DNA from 3 places in the Paenibacillus sp. 1-8 genome. Region 3 is predicted to be linked to each of the others. Evidence: riboswitches for the same ligand, from Rfam matches in the RefSeq annotation. Region 3 holds a riboswitch; each other region holds the start of a gene.

Region 1 (2,267 bases), 1.3 Mb from region 3:
GCATATCAACAACAGCCTGAAGGCCGAACTGAACGAAAAAACCCAGACCCGTTGGAGTATAAGTGTAACCAAGCTGCTGGAGACACTGCTTGGAAGTCTGTCATGGTGAGGTGTCTATAGATGCGTACTGTTATAAAAGAAGGCTGGGCGCTTGTGCGCATACAATTTTATATTGTCATCATTCTGTTTCTGTATCGACTGCTATGGGGCGTTTTTCTCTATCGACTGGTACAATCCGCCGTTACTCCCCTGCTGCTGCGCTACCCCGATCAGGGTCAAAATGAACTGGGACAGACGTTGTTTTGGATGGAGAGCCAGATTGCCCTGACGGACAACCGAGAGGTTCATATGTATCTGTGGATACTACTGGGGGCAACGGTGCTGCGTACACTGATTACCCCCTTCATCCGGGCGGGAATATACCAAAGTCTGCATACCCATGCGACCGAGCCGCAAAGTCTGTCTTTTTTCCGTGGAATGAAACGTCATGGCTTGTCATCGCTGATCTATTACGTCATCGAGCTTGGACTCCTGCTGCTCCCTGCTTTCTGGGTGGTGCCAAAGCTCTACCCTATCGTAGCAGGGACGCTGCAATCTCCCACCTATCTCCTGCATGTTCTGCCCTATGCCATCGGTTGGATTGCTTATGGCTGGTTCATCCGCCAGTGCATCCTGTACATGCAGCTAGGCACCGTAGGTGGTCACGCCATACTATCGTCGCTGCTTGCCTTCTTTCGCCAAATCCTCCCGGCTATCGGTATTTCGCTTCTGCTCGGTGCAGGTGTACTGCTCGTCCTTGGTCTATTCGGCACGATGGCGATGATTTGGACTGGCATGCTGGCACTCATTCTCCAGCAAACGTATCATTTTGTTACCAGTCTGGTCAGGCTATGGCACATCAGTTCACAGTACCGACTATGGCATACCGATATCTCCGGCAGAGGTTGAACCTTCACTCCGTTCCTCCCGAGCAATTTCTGGCTGTCCAAAGACAACTATCCATCTCCATTCATATCCAGGCAAACGGCACATAACTGAATACTCTTAACAAAATCCGTTCCCGCGATAAAGGGAGCGGATTTTTTTTGTAACTTTTTGCGATGAAACATTTGCCAAAGCCAGCCGACTTTGTTACAATAATCGCAGTGAACTGATAGTAACAACTTTGTAATCTTTATTGTAACCTTTACCTTCAAAACATCGTTATCGTGAATACTGCTCTCCAAGGTGCACATCTTAAGTTAAGCCTAATTCCTGGCACCTGGGAAGCGGGGGAACCAGTTTGGGTGAATTGATCTCGCAACAGAGTGGTCATAGGGGAACCTTCTACCGAATCCTTAAGCTAACCTCGCAGGCATTGGAAGGGGTATATTTTTTTTGAAGAAGAAGCTAACGATCGCAGCCATGAGTCTCGCCATTGCCTTTACATCTTTTACATTCGGTGGAGGAAGTGCATTTGCAGACTCTAAGATGGACCAGGTCATCCAAGATGCCAAAGGAACGAACTACAGAAACGGAGGCACTACACTCGACGGGTTCGATTGCTCCGGCTTCACAATGTATGTATATCAAAAACTGGGAATTAATCTGCCCCATCAATCCGGATCACAATTCAAAATGGGATCTTCCGTATCCCGCGATGAAATGAGACCTGGTGACCTGGTATTCTTCAACACCACAGGAAGAGGCATTTCCCATGTAGGTATCTTCGTAGGTGAAGGGAAATTTGCCCACTCCTCAACTTCACGTGGTGTAATTGTTAGCTCACTGAACGAAAACTATTACGCTAACCGCTATGTTGGTGCAAAAAGAATTATGAGCACAGACGCTTACCACGCCGTAGCTTCTGAAGTTCCTGATGACGACAACGTAGAATAACTAACGACAGCAAGCTAACCCTGAGCCGCAATTTGATTCTGGACGGAATCGAATTGCGGTTTTTTATGTCCACAACATCAGAAACGTTATCGTTACTGACGAACTGGCACCTCAAAAGGTTTCAGTTTCTGTGAACATCGTCGGTCTTACCGTCACGGCTGGGGGAGCATATGAACAGTAAAGCCTTCTTATTGAATGTATACCCGACTTGGGTATGAAATAAACACGCTTGCCAATCCCCAACAACTTGTCTACAATCTGTTGTTAATGGTTTAAGTACTTGTAAAAGGAGGATGGGAAGACATGCCGGCCTCAATATCTAACTACCGGATCGTACCGATGGACGAGCAGCAGGCGGCTGCGATATGTGAGTGGCGCTATGATCCACC
Region 2 (2,267 bases), 2.5 Mb from region 3:
GCTCATAACGTACGTGGTCCAACGCATGCTCTCCAGCTTTTTCAATCCTATAACCTTATAAATCAGCTTCTCCGTCCCGCCAAACACCCGATCTGTCCGATTCGGTTCATTTGAGAATACATGATATATATAGGTGCCCACTGGTTTCACCAAGAGCAGCAATATCACAATCACAATTCCAATCTGCAGTAGCTCCATCATCTATTCCCTCCTCCAAAATGCTCCTGCGTTTGGGACAACAGACGGTTTCATAGCACCAAGCGAGTGCACACGTTTGCGAAAGCCCGCTGCCTCTGATGCCTCATCCACGATCTGCTATCCCTCGTCCGCTTTATCCTATACCTGAATCCTGATTAGAACTTTTCAGGATTCAGGAGTGCGTAGATTAAATACACAAACACAATAGCCGTAAGCGCAAGCACAACCATCATCCTCTTCGCCCTCCTTTGGAGGTCTGCGCATTACACCAGCGTACAAACAACAGTATCGCTCCATAACTCACAGCCATCACGAGCAGCATGTATATATCCATCATGTTCATACCCTCCCGTACCAGTCCTTAATTCATCATTCTTACACTCTCGTAAAATCGCTATAAAACTAAATTCAAAAATTTTAATGTAAATTAGCCATATCGTAAGCGACTATCCGTTCAGCAGAAAACCCACCTCTCCATTCAAAGTGTAGATCACATGGTCCGCTCCCAAACCTCGATAAATCCCTTGAGGATTACAGCCGTGTGTAATGACATAGACCGAATCCGATGTCAGCGGCCGGCATATTTGCAGAAAACGGCACGTCAGATTCAAGCTGTTCTCAAACAAATACACGCAGCCAATTTCTTTTTTGGGAAAATTCCACTTCCCTGCTTGCATCGTATTGATGCGCACAACATGCTCCACACCCATTTTTTTGAGCTGTCGTTCCTCCTGAGCGCTATTCGTCAGAACCGCAAACGCCAGTTTTTTGAACATAAGCAATTTCACAAAATTTCTGCCCGATTCATTCGGTGCAGTGACAATGATTAGCCGACCTTCCATCAGTAGCTCCTCTCCCGGTATAAAAAGACAACAAAAAGAAGCCGAAGGAAAAAGGCTTTCCTCCGGCTTCTTACGTAACCATGATAAAATAAACCATGGCTACACACGGCGGTTTGTTGCCTCTCCCTGTACGCTTACGAGGTTAGCTGTCGGATTCGGACGTGAGAGTCGCCCTATTTCTGGCACTTGGCCGGAAAATTCACCCCATGAGACACACGGCTCTGAAAGCCGTAGAGTTCCCGTTCGGTTCCCCCGCTTTTGCAACTGCAAAATTCAGCGCTATAGACAATTCGTTGCTGCTTCATTCACTTAATTTGAAATTACGTCTTGAATCATACACCCGCGCAAGGAACACTGTAAAGCTCACCTGCGGGGTTATAAATCGGTCTTTGGAGCATAAGAGATTAATAATAGCGCTTACAACATAAATATCCTTCTCCCAGCTCCTTCAATCTCGGTTTTTCATCTCTTTTCGAAAATGTCGGGCATGTCAATATTGGCGTATGGAGAGCATTTTTTGTCCCTTTTTTGTAAAAGAGAAAGAAAAACTGCTGTATGCACCTGATAAACGCCGATTGAGCCTGTTTTACGATGAGAAACAGCGCCAATTCACCCCATTTGCAGTGCAATTTTCCGTTTTGGACAAAATACGATTTTACAGTCGCAGACGGCGCATTACATCTATTATAGACTTGCAACCCTTCGTTAAATTGCTTACAATTTAATTGTGGAATATCAAATAAGGAGGGATACCATGACCGTTTATGAATATGATGCGCAAACCCTGCAAGGGAATGAGATTCCGTTGTCAACATATGAAGGAAAAGTTCTGCTTATCGTGAATACAGCCAGCAAATGCGGGCTAACCCCCCAATACAAGGCGCTACAAGAGCTATATGACCAATACCATGAGCAGGGTCTTGAAATCCTGGGGTTCCCCAGCAACCAGTTTGCCAAGCAAGAGCCGGGTTCCAGCGAGGACATTTCGGAGTTTTGCCAGATTAACTATGGAGTTACGTTCCCGATGTTTTCCAAAACAGATGTCAATGGCGATCAGGCGCACCCTTTATTTCGCTACCTCACCCGGACAGCTCCAGGCGTATTAGGCTCCAAAGCGATCAAATGGAATTTTACTAAATTTTTAATTACACGCGAAGGTAACGTATTTAAGCGCTACGCCCCACAGACAACTCCAGATAAACTGGCGGGGGATATCGAGAAGCTCTT
Region 3 (2,267 bases):
GGGCGAAGTCCAGCGCGTGTATGACTGCTTCCTGCTTGCTGATGATCTTGGCATTCATCAGTGCCTCCGGATTCGGATTACTAAACGAGGGAATAAGCAATTGAAAGACAAAAAAGCAAATCAGGCCAATCCCGCCCAGCAAGCCTAATCTTTTAAAGTTGGCCGTGAGCACGACCGGTTTCCCGATAGGATTCATGAGTTTCCTCCTTAATCTGTAAATAAGAACATCCATTAAAGATATCATACTGCACAGGTTCCCGCCAACAGACCTAGGATATTCATGAAAATGGAGTGAAAGCACTTTAAAGTTTCAATAAAATAAGATAAGCTGCGATTAAAGGTGGCCTATTCTCAAATTACCGCTAATTTAACGTTATTTCGACGAAATCGGTTTTGTGCTCTGTATACAGAAAGATTATAATCTGTTGAGACAATGCATATGAAATATATAGGTAACGATATACATTTGAGCCGAATTTCCATAGGAAAACGGGGGAACCATGTTACTGGGGTGAATTTCGCAGCCGGTCCCGGACCGGAAGTGTGAATAGGGCATACTGTGAAGCCCGAATCCGTCAGCTAACCTCGTAGGCTGTGAGCAGGAACCAAGTCAGGCACTCGGATTTCCGGTGTCTTTTTTTGTGCGAATAAAAGTTGGATAATTAAAACGTTGCTGAGTTAAGTCCGCTTCGCGCTCCATTTGATCTTCCGATCGCTGTTGTCTCTGAATTTTATTGGATTAGATAAACCCTGATAAGGTTAAAATTCAGAGACAAAGGCGAGCGCTACCGCTTCCATTTTAACCATTAAAAGGGCTTATAAAATCAGAAAAAAATCCGGGGGTAACAGCAATCGGAAGAACAATCTGCACCCGGAGCGTCTCCATGCTCATAATTCACCAAGTAGGAGCAGTGATAAATAGATGAATCCCAATGCAAGATGGCTTCGGCTTTCTCCACCGCAGATATTCGTTGTGGGCTTTGCCATTATCATTCTTATAGGCAGCTTGTTGTTAATGCTGCCGATTTCCAATACAACAGGAAAGCCGCTTGCATTTATAGACGCTTTGTTTACAGCCGCCTCCGCAACCTGTGTAACAGGTCTTGTTGTTAAGGATACTGGCACCTTTTTTACCACTTTTGGTCAAGTTGTCATCGTTGCGCTGATCCAGATTGGTGGGCTCGGCTTTATGACGATGGCTACCTTGATTGCACTGGTGTTCAAGCGTCGTATTTCCTTGCGGGAGCGTCTCATTTTGCAGGAAGCGATGAATCAGACTTCTGTAGAGGGAATTGTCGGGTTAATCCGTAAGGTATTACTGTACTCACTGGTTATTGAAGGCGTATGCGCTACGATATTCTCGGTTCGCTGGTCCTTTGATATGCCCGTAGGCAGGGCGATTTATTTTGGAATCTGGCATGCCATCTCCATGTTTAACAATGCAGGCTTTGATCTATTTGGTCACTTTCGCAGCCTGACAGGTTATGTATATGATCCGATTGTTAATTTTACGGCTATGTTTCTGATTATTTCGGGTGGTATCGGCTTTGTGGTTATGTCCGACCTGGTGGAATACCGCAAGCGAAAGAGACTGTCCTTGCATACCAAGGTGGTACTCAGCATGACGGCTGCTCTGATTGTAGTCGGCACGCTTGTCATCTTTGTATTCGAGTTTACCAATCCGAAGACACTGGGCTCGCTGGATTGGGGTGGAAAGCTGCTGGGATCTTTATTCCAATCCGTAACGCCCCGCACCGCAGGTGCCAATACGCTGGACATTGCAGGCTTGCGACAGGCTACGCAGTTTTTTATCATAATACTCATGTTTATTGGGGCTTCCCCTGGCTCCACTGGAGGCGGGATTAAGACCACAACATTCGCCCTGCTCATTGGAGCGGTGATTTCGATGCTGCGGGGCAGGGAGGATATTGTACTGTTCAGGTACAGACTTGCGCAGGGACGAGTTTACAAGGCTTTGACCATTACACTGCTGGGACTGCTGTTTGTCATTGGGGTGACGATGATTTTGTCGGCAACCGAGGATCATCATTTTCTGATGATATTGTTCGAGACGGTGTCTGCATTTGGTACGGTGGGATTGTCCATGGGGCTAACATCTGATTTGACGGTTATAGGCAAGCTGGTCATTACCCTGACGATGTTTGCCGGCAGATTGGGTCCGCTCACACTGGCTTATGCACTGACTCCGAAAAAGGGTAAGGAATTATATCGTCATCCGGAAGGCAAAATGATTATAGGATAAGGGA

What was found. A riboswitch is a leader RNA that binds a small molecule or an ion and turns the genes downstream of it on or off. The one in region 3 is predicted to bind cyclic di-AMP.
Region 1: linked by a shared signal. The riboswitch ahead of AC0WRU_RS00545 (C40 family peptidase) and the one ahead of AC0WRU_RS19760 (TrkH family potassium uptake protein) in region 3 are both predicted to bind cyclic di-AMP.
Region 2: linked by a shared signal. The riboswitch ahead of AC0WRU_RS06425 (hypothetical protein) and the one ahead of AC0WRU_RS19760 (TrkH family potassium uptake protein) in region 3 are both predicted to bind cyclic di-AMP.

Annotation. Positions count from the first base shown of each region.
Region 1 is NZ_CM149995.1:137,881-140,147, reverse strand. It holds gene AC0WRU_RS00555 (M1 family metallopeptidase) at 1-109, shown strand, start outside; gene AC0WRU_RS00550 (hypothetical protein) at 121-948, shown strand; cyclic di-AMP (ydaO/yuaA leader) riboswitch at 1,235-1,372, shown strand; gene AC0WRU_RS00545 (C40 family peptidase) at 1,378-1,878, shown strand; gene AC0WRU_RS00540 (GNAT family N-acetyltransferase) at 2,182-2,267, shown strand, end outside.
Region 2 is NZ_CM149995.1:1,384,497-1,386,763, reverse strand. It holds gene kdpA (potassium-transporting ATPase subunit KdpA) at 1-198, opposite strand, end outside; gene kdpF (K(+)-transporting ATPase subunit F) at 354-428, opposite strand; gene AC0WRU_RS06425 (hypothetical protein) at 645-1,040, opposite strand; cyclic di-AMP (ydaO/yuaA leader) riboswitch at 1,156-1,329, opposite strand; gene AC0WRU_RS06420 (glutathione peroxidase) at 1,795-2,267, shown strand, end outside.
Region 3 is NZ_CM149995.1:4,294,351-4,296,617, reverse strand. It holds gene AC0WRU_RS19765 (CPBP family intramembrane glutamic endopeptidase) at 1-196, opposite strand, end outside; cyclic di-AMP (ydaO/yuaA leader) riboswitch at 460-609, shown strand; gene AC0WRU_RS19760 (TrkH family potassium uptake protein) at 923-2,263, shown strand.